Regions from separate parts of the Ensifer sp. EB106-03-01-XG145 genome, predicted to be linked through region 1. Evidence: riboswitches for the same ligand, from Rfam matches in the RefSeq annotation. Region 1 holds a riboswitch; each other region holds the start of a gene.
What was found. Region 1 has a riboswitch for thiamine pyrophosphate ahead of thiC (phosphomethylpyrimidine synthase ThiC). Riboswitches for the same ligand answer to the same signal wherever they lie in the genome.
Positions count from the first base shown of each region.

Region 2: another riboswitch for thiamine pyrophosphate. It lies ahead of thiB (thiamine ABC transporter substrate binding subunit); the one in region 1 lies ahead of thiC (phosphomethylpyrimidine synthase ThiC).
Region 3: another riboswitch for thiamine pyrophosphate. It lies ahead of thiO (glycine oxidase ThiO); the one in region 1 lies ahead of thiC (phosphomethylpyrimidine synthase ThiC).

Region 1 is NZ_JBYTEC010000002.1:372,032-377,681, forward strand. Features, by position in the region: gene AC3WWH_RS10320 (Zn-dependent hydrolase) at 1-276, shown strand, start outside; gene AC3WWH_RS10325 (hypothetical protein) at 501-1,049, opposite strand; gene thiC (phosphomethylpyrimidine synthase ThiC) at 1,263-3,083, opposite strand; TPP riboswitch at 3,174-3,302, opposite strand; gene AC3WWH_RS10335 (sigma-54-dependent transcriptional regulator) at 3,398-4,762, opposite strand; gene AC3WWH_RS10340 (sensor histidine kinase) at 4,766-5,650, opposite strand, start outside.
Region 2 is NZ_JBYTEC010000003.1:210,038-215,687, forward strand. Features, by position in the region: gene AC3WWH_RS11640 (ABC-F family ATP-binding cassette domain-containing protein) at 1-1,426, opposite strand, end outside; gene AC3WWH_RS11645 (thiamine diphosphokinase) at 1,430-2,080, opposite strand; gene AC3WWH_RS11650 (GNAT family N-acetyltransferase) at 2,165-2,650, opposite strand; TPP riboswitch at 2,796-2,914, shown strand; gene thiB (thiamine ABC transporter substrate binding subunit) at 2,964-3,992, shown strand; gene thiP (thiamine/thiamine pyrophosphate ABC transporter permease ThiP) at 4,024-5,628, shown strand; gene thiQ (thiamine ABC transporter ATP-binding protein) at 5,625-5,650, shown strand, end outside.
Region 3 is NZ_JBYTEC010000002.1:235,359-241,008, forward strand. Features, by position in the region: gene AC3WWH_RS09660 (amidohydrolase family protein) at 1-954, shown strand, start outside; gene AC3WWH_RS09665 (thiamine phosphate synthase) at 996-1,601, opposite strand; gene AC3WWH_RS09670 (thiazole synthase) at 1,598-2,371, opposite strand; gene thiS (sulfur carrier protein ThiS) at 2,375-2,572, opposite strand; gene thiO (glycine oxidase ThiO) at 2,569-3,540, opposite strand; TPP riboswitch at 3,701-3,821, opposite strand; gene bioB (biotin synthase BioB) at 4,234-5,250, shown strand; gene AC3WWH_RS09690 (8-amino-7-oxononanoate synthase) at 5,247-5,650, shown strand, end outside.

The DNA.
Region 1 (5,650 bases):
TTCCAGCCGGTCGCCTTCGATCTGGGCATTGTCGCCACGATCGAGGCTTCGGCGAAGGCGCGCGGCCTCAAGAGCCGGCGCATGACTTCGGGCGCCGGCCACGATGCGCAGATGATCGCACGCATCGCGCCGACGGCGATGATCTTCGTGCCGAGTCGCGATGGCATCAGCCACAATCCGCGCGAACACACGGAGGCGGATGATCTGGTTGCCGGGGCGAATGTGCTGCTCGATGTCGTCGAGCGGATTGCTTGCAGCGGCTGGAAAGGCAGTTAGGAATACGCGCGGCGAGAAAGACGATGCTCTGTATCCGTAACTCCGCCACCACACTCCGGCAGGTCGTGATCGGGATAGACATTTCTCGAATGTAAAGCTCTGACGCCGGCTGAGCTGGTTCTCGCGGGTCAGAACCCGTTCCTACACGCACATCCGGAGTCCGGCTTCGAGAAATGGCGTAGGTCCCCCTCCGTTGCGACGAAGTTGACCTGTCTTCAAGGCTCTCATTTCGTGTCAACGGTCTTCTGCCGGGCAGACGATTCAGGCTGGCTCCGTTCGAAGCGCCTTTCCGGCGTCTGGCGGAAAAGGTTAAGGAAATTGCTGCCGCCGTGCCAGACCTTGCCGCTTGGTCCGTAATCCCGTGAGTCGCGCAAGGATGAGTGGGGCTCGCTGTGGCTATCGCTGTCGATGACGGCAGCACCTCCGCCGCCTGCGCCGGTACCGCCGGGAACGCCGCCTACGCCGCTGCCGTCACCGGTGCCCCAATCGCCACCACCCCCATCGCCGCCACCCCCCCCATCGCCGCCACCCCCATCGCCACCACCCTCTGTGCCGTTGCTTCCGCCGCTCCCGACGTTTTCGCCACCTTGGTCGCTGCCATCAGTGCCATTTTCACCATTCCCGACGCCGACATCGTCGTCCGCATGGGCGGCGGAAATCCAGGAAAAACCCGTGGCAAAACTCCCGCTGTCGTTAAGGCGTGGCAGAACTCCAGCGAGTGCCACAAGGCCGCCTATCGACAGGGCCGTCAGTCTCAGCAGGCGTGTCCTCAAGTCATTCTCCTCGTAAACGGCGTTATTTTCGTCGTCCTGCAAGAGCGCCGCAGAGGACAGCAGCTTGGCGTGAATGACGGGTCCGCCGGCGGCGACTTTTGCGTGAACCTTACATATCGTTCAACCGATAAGGGAGCAAGCTATTCCCCCAGGGCCCAGCATCCGCCTTGCCGTCGGAAGGGACTACGAGGCGTCCCTCCCGACGTGTGCGCTTTAACTCTGAGCTTCGACCTCAGCGACCGGCATATAGAGGTCGCCACCCTCGCGGTATTTCGCGGCCATTGCCTCCAGCCCCTCCTTCTGTGCCTCGGCGCGGATGTCGTGCGAGATCCGCATCGAGCAGAACTTCGGGCCGCACATCGAGCAGAAATGCGCGACCTTGTGCGCCTCCTTCGGCAGCGTCTCGTCGTGGAAGTTGCGGGCCGTCTCCGGGTCGAGGGAGAGGTTGAACTGGTCCTCCCAGCGGAACTCGAAGCGGGCGCGCGACAGCGCGTCGTCGCGCACCTGTGCGGCCGGGTGGCCCTTGGCGAGATCGGCGGCGTGGGCGGCGATCTTGTAGGTGATGACGCCGACCTTGACGTCGTTGCGGTCGGGCAGGCCCAGGTGTTCCTTCGGCGTGACGTAGCAGAGCATGGCGGTGCCGAACCAGCCGATCATCGCAGCGCCGATGCCGGAGGTGATGTGATCGTAGCCCGGTGCGATGTCGGTCGTCAGCGGGCCGAGCGTGTAGAACGGCGCCTCGCCGCAGACGGCAAGCTGCTTGTCCATGTTCTCCTTGATCTTGTGCATCGGCACGTGGCCGGGGCCTTCGATCATCACCTGACAATCCTTGGCCCAGGCGATCTTCGTAAGTTCGCCGAGCGTCTCCAGTTCGGCGAATTGCGCGGCGTCGTTGGCGTCGGCGATCGAGCCGGGGCGCAGGCCGTCGCCGAGCGAGAAGGAGACGTCATAGGCGCGGCAGATGTCGCAGATCTCCTCGAAATGCTCGTAGAGGAAGCTTTCCTTGTGGTGATGCAGACACCACTTGGCCATGATCGAGCCGCCGCGGGAGACGATGCCGGTGACGCGATCGACGGTGAGCGGGATGTAGTGCAGGCGTACGCCAGCATGGATGGTGAAATAATCGACGCCCTGTTCGGCCTGCTCGATCAGCGTGTCGCGATAGACCTCCCAGTTGAGGTCCTCGGCAATGCCATTGACCTTTTCCAGAGCCTGGTAGAGCGGCACGGTGCCGATCGGCACCGGTGAATTGCGGATGAGCCATTCGCGGATGTTGTGGATGTTGCGTCCGGTCGAAAGGTCCATAACCGTATCGGCGCCCCAGCGCGTCGCCCAGACCATCTTCTCGACCTCCTCGGCCATCGACGAGGTGACAGCGGAGTTGCCGATATTGGCGTTGATTTTCACCAGGAAGTTCCGCCCGATGATCATCGGCTCGGATTCCGGATGGTTGATGTTGGCGGGCAGGATCGCTCTGCCGCTGGCGATTTCCTGGCGCACGAACTCCGGTGTCACATGGTCGGGGATATGGGCGCCGAAGCTTTCGCCGTCGCGAGCTATCGCGCGTGCCGCATCGCGGCCGAGGTTCTCGCGGATCGCCACGAACTCCATCTCCGGCGTGATGATGCCGGCGCGGGCGTAGGCAAGCTGCGTTACCGCCTTGCCGCCAGTCGCCTTGAGCGGCGCGTGCTGGAACGGGAAGGTCGGCGTCAGCCGGTCGCCGCTGGCAAAACCGTTGTCTTCAGGACGGACGATGCGCCCCTCGTAGGTTTCCACGTCGCCGCGCCCGACGATCCAGTTGCGACGGAGTCGCGGCAGCCCCGCCTCGATGCTGATCTCCGCATCGTCGGCGGTATAGGCGCCGGAGGAATCGTAGACGGTAACCGGCGGCTCGCCGGAGGTCGGGTGCAGCGCGATCTCGCGCATCGGCACGCGGATATCCGGGTGGAGGATGCCTGATTTGTGGACCTTGCGGGAGGCGGGAAGCGGGCCTTGGGTGACCGTGAGAGGGGTGGGCTTTGTGGCAATATTCATGACGAGGCTCCAAGTTTGCGATTGGAGACCCAGTTCTGATGCCGGAAGGATGAAAGACGCTCCGCCAGGTGCTGGACGCACGGAATCCTGGCTTCGATATCTGCACCGTCCCTACGCCAGTATGAACTGGATCAGGTTCAACGGGTCACTGCGCCACAGCCGGTAAGCCGGCCATCCAGCAGAATCTCAGCCCCTTGCGGGACCCCCCTGGTGAATGCCCAAGAGATAGCCATCGAACGGCACGGGTCGTCAAGCGCGAATTCGCACGTCGACGAAGATGCAATTTTTGGGTGTATTTTGGCCGCTGACGAGAGTTAGCTGCCGGATTTTTCCGGAACGCCGCGCTCCGCATAGTCGGCTCGGTTGATGCCGTGGCGCTGGAGCTTGTCGTAGAATGTCTTGCGCGGAATACCGAGCGCCTCGATCGTCGCCTTGACGTCGCCGCGCTGGGCGCGAAGCACTTCCTTCAGGATCTCTGCCTCGTAGCGTTCGAGCCGTTCCGGTAGCGCGAAACCCGGCTGTTCTGCTGGCGCAACCGGCTGTCCCAGCGGGCCTTCGACGCCGAGCGCCACGCGTTCGGCAAAATGTGAGAGTTCGCGCACATTGCCGGGCCAAGCATGGGTCATCAGGTGTTGCTGCACTGCCGGCGAGACGTGAGGCACGTCGCGCTTGAAGCGCTCCGCCGCCCGCGTCAGGAAGTGCGAAAAGAGCAGCGGGATATCATCGCGGCGCTCGCGCAGCGGCGGGATCGACAGGATCACGACGTTCAATCTGAAGTAGAGATCTTCACGAAAGTCCCCGCGCTGCGCCGGATCGCCGAGATCGATCTTGGCAGCCGCGATGACCCTGATATCGACGGGGCGCACCTGATTGGTGCCGAGTGGCGTGATCTCGCGGGCTTCGAGTACGCGCAGCATCTTGACCTGGGTCGCCGGCGGCATCGCTTCGATCTCGTCGAGGAAGAGCGTGCCGCCGCTCGCATGCTCGATCCGACCAATGCGCTTCTTCAGGGCGCCGGTGAAAGCACCCTGTTCGTGACCGAAGAGTTCGCTTTCGATCACCGTTTCCGGTAGCGCGCCGCAGTTCAGCGCCACGAAATTGCCGTTGCGGCGCCGGCTCCAGTTGTGGAGCAGTGTCGCGACCACCTCCTTGCCGCTGCCGGTTTCACCGGCGACGAGCACGTCCACATCCGTGTCGGCGATGTGCCGGATCGTCTGGCGCAAGCGCTCCATGACCGGCGTCTGGCCGATCAGCGGCAGGCTGTCGCCGGCCGTTTCGGCCGCCCGTTTCAGCGCGCGGTTCTCCATGACGAGCCGTCGCTTTTCCAGCGCGCGCCGCACGCTTTGCACCAGCCGGTCGGCGGCAAAGGGTTTTGGGATGAAGTCGTAGACGCCATCCTGCAGCGCCTGAACTGCCATCGGGATATCGCCGTGGCCGGTCACCAGAATGACCGGCAGGTCCTTGTCGAAGGTAGCGATCCGGCGAAAGAGCTGCAGCCCGTCGATGCCGGGCATGCGGATATCACTGACGACAATGCCATCGAAGTTCGCGTCGAGGGTTTCCAAGGCTTCGGCGGCGCTCGCAAGCGAAGTGACGTCGAAACCGGCGAGCTCCAGCGTCTGCTTCATCGCCTTGCGCAGATCGTTGTCGTCGTCGATGAGGCAGACGGATGGCTGCATCGCTCAGGCCCTCTTCAGGCGAACCGTGAAGACGGTGCCCTTGTCGCTGGTTTCGACTGATATCTCGCCGCCATAGTCGGCGACGATCTCCTGGGAGATGGCGAGTCCAAGGCCGAGCCCTTCGTCCTTCGAGGTGTTGAAGGGGGTGAACAGGTCCTCGCGGATATGCTGTGGGATGCCGGGGCCGTTGTCGGCAACGACAAGCAAGACGGTGTCGGAGGGACCTTCCTCACAGCGCACGCGGATCTCGGCATCGCTGCGCTCGCCGAGCGCCTCCAAGGCATTCTGCAGCAGATTGATCAGGACCTGTTCAAGACGGATGCGGCTGCCGTAAACGCTGAGCCCGTTTTCCGGCAGGTCGATGATGATTGCATCCATGCGGCCGGCAAAGCGGCTGCGAAGCAGCATCAAAGCGCCCTCGATTACCTCGCGCATCGGCGTCGGCTCGGCGACGAAGCGGCCCTTGCGGGCGAAGCTGCGGAGCTCGTCTGTGATCGTGCCGACCCTTTCGGTCAGTTCCGCGATGCTGGCGAGGTTCTCCACCGCCGTTTGCTGCTGCCCCCGGTCGAGGAAGGTGCGGGCATTGTCGGCATAGGCGCGGATCGTGGCGACCGGCTGGTTGATCTCGTGGGCGACGCCGGCGGCCACCTGGCCGAGGATCGCCAGCCGGTTTGCCTGAACCAGTTCCTGCTGCACCGCCTGCAGCTTCTCGCCGGTGCGCCTGTGGTCGGCAATCTCCGTTTCGAGATGATCGCGCGCAAGGCTTAAGTCATGGGTGCGCTCCGCCACGCGGCGCTCCAGTTCATCGCGTGCAGCACGCTCCCTGGTCGCAACCAAGGTCAGGGCCTGGCGGCGACGCAGGAGAAAGGCTGCAAACGCGAGCAGCGG
Region 2 (5,650 bases), on a different contig from region 1:
TTGCCGGCGCGATCGTCGAGGTGACCGTACGATCGAGAAAGTCGCGGTCGTGGCTGACGAGGATGACCGTTCCGGCAAAGCCGGCGACGATCTCCTGCAAGAGGTCCAGCGTCTCGATGTCGAGGTCGTTGGTCGGCTCGTCGAGGATCAGAAGATTGGTCGCCCGCGAAAGGATGCGCGCCAGCATCAGCCGAGCGCGCTCGCCACCCGAGAGCTCGCGGATCGGCGTGCGCGCCTGTTCCGGCTGGAACAGGAAATCCTTCATGTAGCCGGTAACGTGGCGCTGCTCACCGTTGACAAGCAGGTTGTCGCCGCGCCCGTCGGTCAGGTAATGGGCCAGCGTATCGTCCAGGTTGAGGTCTTCGCGCTTCTGGTCGAGCGTCGCCATTTCGAGGTTGGTGCCGAGCTTGACGGTGCCTGTGTCCGGCTCGATCTGCCCGGTCAGCATCTTGAGGAGCGTCGTCTTGCCCGCACCGTTCGGGCCGACGAGACCGATGCGGTCGCCGCGATGCACGCGGATCGAGAAGGGCGCGACGATGGTGCGGTCACCATAGGCCTTGCTGATCTTCTCCGCCTCGATCACCAGCTTGCCGGATTCCTTGGCATCGGCTGCCGTCGCCTGCACGGTCCCCTGCGGCCCCTTGTGGCCACGATAGACCGCCCGCATGCTCTGCAGCTCGCCGAGACGGCGCATGTTGCGCTTGCGCCGGGCCGTCACGCCATAACGCAGCCAATGCTCCTCGCGCTCGATCGCCTTGCCGAGCTTGTGCTGCTCCAGTTCCTCAGCCTCCAGCACCTCGTCGCGCCAGGCCTCGAAATGGGCAAAGCCGCGATCGAGCCGGCGCGACTGGCCACGATCGAGCCAGACGGTCGCCGTCGAGACCTTCTCCAGAAAGCGCCGGTCGTGCGAGATCAGCACCAGCGCCGAACGGCTGCGGGTAAGCTCATCTTCCAGCCATTCGATCGTCGGCAGGTCGAGATGGTTGGTCGGTTCGTCAAGCAGCAGGATGTCAGGTTCCGGCGCCATGACGCGCGCCAATGCCGCACGGCGCGCCTCACCGCCCGAAAGGCGCGTCGGGTCTTCTTCGCCGGTCAGGCCCAGATGCTGCAGCAGGTAGGCGACGCGATAGGGATCGTCGCTCGGGCCGAGACCGGCTTCGGCATAGGCCTGCACCGTGTCGTAGCCGTCGAAATCCGGCGCCTGGTGCAGATAGCGGATGGTCGCTGAGGGATGGCGGAACACCTCGCCCGACTGTGCCTCTGAAAGGCCCGCGGCGATCTTCATCAAGGTCGACTTGCCCGAGCCATTGCGCCCGACAAGGCAGATGCGATCGCCCGGTTCCACTTGCAGATTGGCACCGGCAAGCAGCGGCGCGCCGCCGAAGGTCAAGAAGATATCGTCGAGTTTCAGAATTGGGGGCGCCAAGGCTCAGGCTCCGGAAAGATCATAGGGGCGGGCAAGCACGATGGCGCGTCCGCTCTTGAGGCTGAAGCGAAGGGGACCCTCCGCAACGTTGGAAACGGTTCGGGACGATCCGAACGGCAGGGTGAAATCGTCAAGCGGATAGCGCGCATTGACGATCGAAAGGCCGGTCAGCTCGGTCAATCCCAGCACGGAAAAGAGACAACCTTTCGGCAGGTCGAGATCGAGCGTGCCTGCCAGCAGCGGGTAGGCTTCTTCCTCGCCCGAGGTCATCAGCACCGAAAGCCCGCGCTCGGCAAGCGCTGCGGCCTGCAGCAGGTGCAGGAAGGCATGGTCGCTGCGGCTGCCGCCAAGCGCGCCGGCAAAGATCAGCCGATCAGCGCCGCGGGACAACGCAGCCTCGACCGCGATCTCGCCATCCGTCGCAGCCTTTGCCGCCGGGTAGGGCTCGCGTGGAACGGAGGCGAACTCGGACAGCAGGGCGTCTTCGGTCGAATCGAAATCGCCGACCCAGACATCCGGCACGACGCCGAGCAAGCGGGCATGGCGCATGCCGCCGTCAGCGGCAACGAAGCGGCTGCCGCTGAGCTGCTCTGTCAGCCGGCTGGTCACCGAGAGGGCGCCGCCAAGCAATATGGTGAAGGTCGATCGAGCCATGGCAATGCCCATAGCGCAAAGGATCGCGGAAGGAAAACGAAGAAAACCGCAAACCGCTGCGATCGCAGCAATTTGCCGAAGCCGTCAGTGTCCTTCCGGCACCGGTTCCGGGAATAGCATGCCGGCATAGATCCCGGGTGTTGAATCGGGAATTTCGATCGCGCCGGCCACGCGCTCGTAGAACTTCGCCGGGCCGACGCCACCGATGACCGCATAGCCGTAGCCCGCCTCGCGCATCGCCGTCAGGCTTGCAAGCAGCAGCGCCTCGCCGATGCCCTGCCCACGCATACCTTCATCGACGCCGGTTGGGCCGAAGAAGCCGAGCGCTGTCACGTCGTGGCAGGCAAAGCCGACGATCTTTTCGTCGCGCACCGCGACGTGCATGCGTGTCGGGGTCGAGGAGAAGGCAGCTTCCGCTTCGCCTGCCCAGCCGGCGCCAAACGTCTTTTCGATCCAGGAGACCACCAGACGGCGTTCCGGCGCCATGGCGCGACGGATGCTGATGCCTGAACCAAGCCGCGACTGGGGCTCTGCCGGAAGGGCATAAAGTCGAACTAGCATATCTGGCATGGGATTTCCTCCTTGCGGCCAAGCGTGATGGTGTCATAGCGCAGTTGCCGGTTGGCGAAAACGCCCGACAGAAAATGGGCTCGCCCCATGCGTCGCCCATTCCAAACACCGCTTGCCATGGAGCCGCCGCAGCGGTAAATCTCTTGCCGCTCTAACGGGGTGCCTCCCGACCGCATGGCGGCCGGAGGCTGAGAGGCGTCAAAACGCCAACCCGCGGAACCTGATCCGGCTCATACCGGCGGAGGGATTAGACGCGATCGCACCGATACGCCCTTTTCCCGTGCAACAACGAACTTTGGGAGAGGTGCTTCGCATGTCCAATTCATCACAGCTCAAAATACTTAGCCGGCTAGCGCTGGCCGCAAGCGCAAGCCTTGTTTTCACCGGTTATGCCGCCGCTGCCGACAAGACGCTGACCGTCTACACCTATGAAAGCTTCATCACCGAATGGGGGCCGGGCGCCAAGGTGGCGGAAGCCTTCGAAAAGACCTGCGAATGCAAGGTCAACTATGTCGGTGTTGCCGATGGCGTCGAACTCTTGACGCGCCTAAAGCTCGAGGGTGCTGCCTCGAAGGCCGACATCGTGCTCGGTCTCGACACCAACCTCGTGGCGGAAGCAAAGGCAACGGGCTTCTTCGCACCGCATGGCATCGAAGCGAAGGACCTGAAGGTGCCCGGCAACTTCTCCGACGACACCTTCCTGCCCTATGACTACGGCCATTTCGCCGTCGTCTACGACACCGAGACGCTGAAGACACCGCCGAAGAGCCTCAAGGAACTGGTCGAAGGCGACGCGTCGCAGAAGATCGTCATCGAGGACCCGCGCACCTCGACGCCGGGCCTCGGATTGCTGCTTTGGGTCAAGGCGGTCTATGGCGACGAGGCGGGTGCTGCCTGGGCGAAGCTCAAGGACCGTGTTCTGACCGTCACCCCCGGCTGGTCGGAAGCCTATGGCCTCTTCACCAAGGGCGAAGCGCCGATGGTGCTCTCCTACACCACCTCGCCCGCCTACCACATGGTCGCTGAGAACACCGAGCGCTACCAGGCGGCCACCTTCTCGGAAGGTCACTACATCCAGATCGAAGTCGCCGGCATGACCAAGAGTGCCAAGGAGCCGGAACTGGCAAAGCAGTTCCTCGCGTTCATGACCGGTCCGGAATTCCAATCGATCATTCCGACAACCAACTGGATGATGCCGGTCGCAGCAACCAAGGAGCCGCTGCCGGACGCCTTCAACAAGCTGGTCAACCCGGAGAAGACCTTCCTGCTGCCATCGGAAGAGGTCGCGAAGAACCGCAAGGCCTGGATCGACGAGTGGCTTGCTGCCATGAGCAAGAACTGAGGCCGGATTGTTCGCACTTCGCGAAAACCGCATGACTGTTGTCGCCGGGGCGATTTGCCTCGGCGCCTTCCTGCTCTTCGTCGGCCTGGCGATCGCCGCCTTGCTCGCCCAAACCGGCGGCACGGACGAAGGCACTCTGTTCGACGCCTATATCTGGCGCGTCACCCGCTTCACGCTGCTGCAGGCAAGCCTTTCCACTCTGCTGTCCGTGCTCTTCGCGATACCGGTGGCGCGGGCGCTGGCGCGGCGGCCGCGTTTCTTCGGCCGGATCTGGCTGTTGCGGCTGATGGCGCTGCCGCTCGGCCTGCCCGTTCTCGTCGGCGCACTCGGGCTGATCGAGATCTGGGGACGCCAGGGCTTCCTCAATTCCGGCCTGCGCTGGCTCGGCCTCGAGCAACCGATCAGCATCTATGGCCTGTTCGGCATCCTGCTTGCCCATGTCTTCTTCAACATGCCGCTTGCGGCGCGCCTGTTCCTGGCCGGCCTCGAGCGCATTCCCGCCGAATACTGGCGCAGCGCTGCCAATCTCGGCATGCCCTCCCGAGCGCTCTTCCGCTTCATCGAATGGCCCGTCCTGCGCGGCCTGTTGCCGGGCGCGGCCGGCCTCGTCTTCATGCTCTGCGCCACCAGCTTCACGCTCGTGCTGACGCTTGGCGGCGGGCCCGCTGCCAGCACCATCGAGGTCGCGATCTATCAGGCGCTGCGCTTCGATTTCGATCCGCCACGCGCCATCGCGCTGTCCGGCCTGCAGATCGCCATGACCGGCGTCCTGCTTCTCATCCTCAGACGTCTGGCAACGGATCCGGAAGAGGGCATGACCGGCGGCCGAACCGTTCGACGCTTCGATGGCACAACGACAGCGGCGCTGTTCAACGATGGCGCCTGGATCATCCTGGCATTGCTCTTCCTCATCGCCCCGTTGATTGCGGTGGTCGTCTCCGGCCTGCAGGCCGATCTTCTGAAGCTCGCGCGCGATCCGAGCGTGCACCGGGCACTGATGACGAGTGCGGCGATCGCGCTCGCCTCGGCACTCGCCTCCGTCGCCATGGCGGCCGTGATGATCCGCGCCGCGGCGACGGTCACCGCGCCACGCCATGCGGGCGCGCCGGCACATGGCCTTGCCGGTGCGATCGGCGCGAGTACCTCGCTGATCCTGCTGGTGCCGCCTGTCGTGCTCGGCGCCGGCTGGTTCCTGCTCCTTCGTCCGTTCGGCGATGTCGCGCGCTTTGCGCCTGTCATCGTCGTGGCGATCAACGCCCTGATGGCGCTTCCTTTCGTCCACCGTATCCTGGCGCCGGCCATGGCGACGCACGCGGCGCGTTCCGAGCGGCTGACCGCGAGCCTCGGCATCCGCGGTTTTCATCGCCTGCGATGGATCGACCTTCCCGCGCTCCGAAGGCCGCTGCTGATGGCGCTCTCCTTCGCCATGGCACTATCGCTCGGCGATCTCGGCGCCGTCGCCCTGTTCGGCTCGCAGGACATGGTGACGCTTCCCTGGCTGCTCTATAGCCGCATGGGCAGCTACCGCACCGCCGATGCGGCCGGCCTTGCCCTCTTCCTCGGGCTTCTCTGCCTGATCTTCACCATCCTCGGCACGGCGGAAGACGTCCGCCGGCGGGAAGGACGCAAAGCATGACCGAACCCAACGCTGCCATAGA
Region 3 (5,650 bases), 140 kb from region 1:
CCGAGCATCCTGGACTTCGATAAATCGCTTCACGGGACATCATCGCCACAGCGCGACCAGATCGACGTCATGGACGAGGTCCAGCAGATCGTCACCAGGAAGCACGGCATCCGCATGCACAGCTTCGTCGGCTTCGATCCGCATCGGGAAGCGCAAAGGCCGGGTTCATCGCTGGCAAACGTCCAGTACGCGATCATGGAAAAGGGCTTCATCGGTGTCAAAATCTACCCGCCGATGGGCTTCAAGGCATGGGGCAATGCGGATCCGGCGATCGATGGCGCGCTGAAGCGGCTCTACGCCTGGTGTCGCGACAACGATGTGCCGATCATGGCCCATGCGGAAAACAGCATCGGGGCCGGCTGCGGCTACGGCAATCTTGCAAGCCCCGCCTATTGGAAGAAGCTGCTCGACACGAACCAGTACGATAAGCTGCGGATCAATCTCGCGCATTTCGGCGCCTTCGACGAAATCCTGCGCCCGGGGGCGCCGACAGGCGTGATGGTCTCCTGTGCCCAGGACAAGTTTTCCGGGCCGCCGACCTGGGAAGAGATCATCGGCAGGACGATCGATCACGAGCGTCGCCCGAACCTGTTTGCGGATCTGAGCTATCTCAGCGAACTGGTCAGCAGCGACGACAAGAATCTTCACACGAAGATCCGGCAGCTGTTGGACGAATGGCTTGATGATTACGACCCGGACGCCCGCCATCTCATGTTCGGCACCGACTGGTCGATGATGGCGCTGGAGAAGGACTACAACGCCTATGTTTCGAGAATAGTCGAGCAACTGACGCTCGCCAGCGTCAGCGACGAGCACCAGCAGAATATCCTCTGGAGGAACGCTTCCCGCTTTCTCGGTCTCGACCGGCCCGGCAAAACGCGCGACCGGCTTACCGCCTATTGCGACAAGCACGGCCTGGGTTCGGCCTGGCTTTCAGAACTGGCGATTGCCTGAGGCAGAGCCACGGCGTCAGGTGATCCCGCTGTTTTCCTCGATCAGCGCCACGTCGCCGTGCGTGCAATCCACTCCCGCGTCCGCCCCTCTGGATCGCCATTCAGCGTGATATCGGTGACGACCGCGGCGCTGTCGACGCCATGCTCGAAGACGCCGGCAATCCGGTCGATATTGAGGCCGCCGATCGCAACGAGCGGCAGCGGCGTGACGCGCTCCCGCCAGGCGGAGAGGCGCGGCAGCCCCTGCGGATCCCATTTCATCTGCTTGAGGATCGTCGGATAGATCGGTCCGAGCGCGACATAGTCGGGCTTGGCGGCAAGCGCCGTCTCCAGCTCCCTCTCGTCGTGGGTGCTGAGGCCGAGCTTCAGGCCGGAAGCGCGGATTGCGGCAAGATCCGCATCCGCGAGATCCTCCTGGCCGAGATGGACGAAATCGCAGCCCTCGTCGATTGCGAGGCGCCAGTAATCGTTGACGACGAGCTGGCACCCATGACGGTCACAGATCGCCTTGGCCGCGCGGATCTCATCACGAAGCTCTGCTTCCGGACGGTCCTTGACGCGAAGCTGCACCAGTTTCACGCCGAGCGGCACCAGCCGCCCGATCCATTGGGCACTATCGACGATGAGGTAGAAGGGGTCGAGTTTCACGCGAACACCGCCTTTCCGATGACGGGCGTGGAGGGAACGGCAAAATCGCGCGGTTCGAGCATGCCCGCCTCGAAGGCGTCGAGTCCGGCGTCGATTGCCCGGGCGAAGGCGGAGGCCATGAGGGCCGGTTTCGTTGCCCCGGCGACGGCGGTGTTGAGCAGAACCGCGTCGAAGCCGAGTTCCATCACTGTCGTTGCGTGTGAGGGCCGGCCGATGCCGGCATCGACGATCAGCGGCATATCCGGAAAATGGGCCCGCATGGCGCGCAGCGCCGGGATGTTCTGTGGCCCCATGGCGCTGCCGATCGGCGCGCACCAGGGCATCAGCACCTTGCATCCGGCCTCGACGAGGTGCTCGCCGACCACGAGGTCGTCGGTCGTGTAGGGGAAGACCTCGAAGCCTTCGGCGCAAAGGATGCGTGCTGCTTCGACCAGCCCGAAGACATCGGGCTGAAGCGTATCCTGATGGCCGATGACTTCGAGCTTGATCCAGTTGGTGCCGAAGACCTCGCGCGCCATCTTGGCGGTCAGCACCGCCTCCGACACCGAGTGGCAGCCGGCGGTGTTGGGCAGCACGTGCACGCCGAGCGACCGGATCAGGTCGAAGAAAGCGCCGCCCTGACGGCCGCCGGCGGTTTCGCGGCGCAGCGACACCGTGACAATCTCGGTCGCCGACGAACGAACCGCGTCTTCGAGCGCGGCAGGCGAGGGGTAGCGGGCGGTGCCCAGAAGCAGGCGGGAACGCAGTTCCTGTCCATAAAGCGTCAGCACGTCTCAGCCTCCTTTCATCGGCGAGAGAATTTCGATCCGGTCGCGATCGCTCAGGGAATGGGCCGAGCGGTCGGCTCGGTGCACCAGCTCGCCGTTGACGGCGGTGGCAAGCCAATCCCCTTCGAAGTCGAGTGCGGCCAGGAGTTCGGCAAGGGTCGTGACTGTGAGGTCGTGATCCTCGCCGTTGACGGTCAATTTCATGCGGCGTCTCCCTTCAGGTTCTGGGCAAGGGCAAGGTTCGCCGCTTCCTCGGCCAAGGCCGGTGAAAGCAGGAAGCCGTGGCGATAGAGCCCGTTGAGCGTGATGGTGTTTCCGGCGCGCATGACGCGCGGCAGATTGTCGGCAAAGGCCGGCCGGACGCCGGTGCCGGTTTCGAGAAGGCGCGCCTCGCCGAAGGCGGGGTGAAGCGCATAGGCAGCGTTCAGCAATTCCATCAGCGAACGGGCGGCAATCGGACCGCCATCGTCGGTTTCGATCATGGTCGCGCCGCACATGAACAGACCATTGCCGCGCGGTACGATGTAGAGCGGGATGCGCGGGTGGATGAGACGGACTGGCCGCGACAATTCCACCTCGCCGGTCTGCAGATAGAGCATCTCGCCGCGCACGCCGCGCAGGCCGGCGATGGGGCCGATCCGCGAAGCGCCGCTACAGTCGGCGATCAGATCGCTGTCGCTGCTATTATCCGCCTCGCCGATGAAGGCGACGCCGTTCTCGACGAGCTTTTGCCGCAGCAAGACAAGCGCCCGGCGCGGGTCGAGATGCGCCTCGCCGGGGAAGAACAACGCCTCTCGGAAGCGACCGGCAAGCGCCGGCTCCAGTCTCGCGATCGCTTCTCCGTCGAGCCATCCGAAGCCGGACGTGCGCGAAGCGAAGCGTTTGAGTTCGCCGACGTCTCGCGGCGGAGCGACGACGAGGGTGCCGTTGCGTGACACTTCGCCCGGAAGCGCACGGTCCCACCAGTCGATGGCGCCGATGCCGCGCGTCAGCACCGTTTCCTCGGCGCTCTCGCGTTCGCACCAGGGCGCCAGCATGCCGCCGGCAAACCACGACGCCGCCCCGCCGAAGTCCGGCTGCCGCTCGGCAACGGCCACCTCGACGCCACGGCCGATCAGCTCATGTGCCAAGGTCAGCCCGACGACGCCGGCGCCTTTGATCAGGACGCGCATGGTCAATGCGCCCAGCTACGGCGAGCCGAACGTCGGTCTGAAGGAAGCAGAATCGCGATGAAGATACGCATTGCCGAGGCTCCATTGTTGGAGACCCAGTTCGGACCGGAAGAGAGGGAAGGACGCCTTGCCGAGATCTGCTCGCGCGAACGCGAATGCGGCAGCGATGTCTGCACCGTCCCTACGCCAGTATGAACTGGATCAGGTTCAACGGGTCACTGCGCCGCGGAAGTCGCCTAGCAGAATCTCAGCCCCTTGTCGGGACACCCCTGGTGAATGCTTCAAACTGAGCGGCTGGAGCGGATTTTGTCAAGGGCTGCCGGCGTGTACCTCGCGTGCGGTTCTTTGGCTGAAAATTATCTATAAAAATTGGAAAGGCATGTGTTCTTGCGGCTCGGTGGTGTCGGTAGCGGGCATCGGTCGGGAGATCTGCGGATGGTGCGAGGCGCAAGGTCCGAAAATCTGGGCATTTGGCGGCTGCTCTCATTGCCATCAGCTGATGCCGCCAAGGCGGAGAGTTGCGGCATTTGCCCTTCTCGCCGCATCCGTTGAATCGTATGAAAGCACGCTATAATTGAAGTAGTAGAGTGCGCTCTCCTTTTGGGTGGTTGCTTGATGCGGTGCTCGTGAAAATTATAGATAATAATGGATTCTATCTATTTTGCTTTGCCGCAAACAGGGAAGTGAACGAACATGCTGGATACAAACAGATCGACCGAGCCGACCTCGGGAGCCACCAAACCCGCCAAAACCGGTTGGAATCTGGCCGACGCGCAAAAAATCTATAATTTGTCGTTCAACGACCTTCTGTATCGTGCGCAGTCCGTTCACCGCGCCCAGTTCGACCCCAATGCCATCCAGATGAGCCGCCTGCTCTCGATCAAGACCGGCGGCTGTGCCGAAGACTGCGGCTATTGCAGCCAGTCGGCGCACTACCCGACGGGGCTGAAAGCGTCGAAACTGATGGAAGTCGAACAGGTTCTTGCAGAGGCACGCAAAGCGAGGGATGGCGGCGCGACGCGCTATTGCATGGGCGCCGCCTGGCGCAGCCCGAAGGAGCGCGACATGGAGGCGATCGTCGCCATGGTCCGCGGCGTCCGGTCGCTCGGCATAGAGACCTGCATGACGCTTGGCATGCTGACGCCGGAACAATCCGGGCGGCTCGCAGATGCCGGGCTCGACTACTACAACCACAATGTCGATACGTCGGAGCGCTTCTACGGCGAGATCATCACCACCCGCAGCTTTGCCGACCGGCTGGAAACGTTGGCAAACGTCCGCGAGGCCGGCATCAAGGTCTGCGCCGGCGGCATTCTCGGCATGGGCGAGACGGCTGACGATCGGATCTCGATGCTGGTGACGCTCGCCAATCTGCCGGTGCCCCCCGAAAGCGTGCCGATCAACATGCTGATTCCGATCCCAGGCTCGAAGCTTGCCGATGCGGCGCCCGTCGATCCGATCGATTTCGTCCGCACCATCGCACTCGCCCGCATACTCATGCCCGCGTCTCACGTCCGCCTTTCAGCCGGCCGCACCGACATGAGCGACGAGATGCAGGCACTCTGTTTCTTCGCCGGCGCCAATTCGATCTTCGTCGGCGAAACGCTGCTGACCGCCGACAACCCCGGCGAGGATCACGATGCGGCACTCTTCCGCCGCCTCGGGCTGAAGCCGATGGCGCCTACGGCAGAACCGGAAGCGGCCGAATGACCGCGGGCTTGCTCCACCGCTACGAGAAGACGCTTCACGGCCTTGAACGCAAGGAGCGCCGCCGCGAACTCGCCTCCGGCAGTGGGGTCGACTTCACCTCGAACGACTATCTGGCGCTCGCCGGATCGCCGCGTCTGAAGGCCGCAATTGCCTCAGCGATCGACCGCGGCGTGCCGGTCGGGTCCGGCGGTTCGCGGCTGTTGCGCGGCAACCATGCGGAACATGAGGCGCTGGAGGCGGAGGCGGCAGCGTTCTTTGGCGTGGAGCGAACGCTGTTCTTCGGCAGCGGCTATGCGGCCAATGCCGCCTTGTTTTCGACGCTGCCGCAGCGCGACGACATTATCGTCCACGATGCCCTGATCCATGCGAGTGCCCATGAGGGGATCGCCGCAAGCAGGGC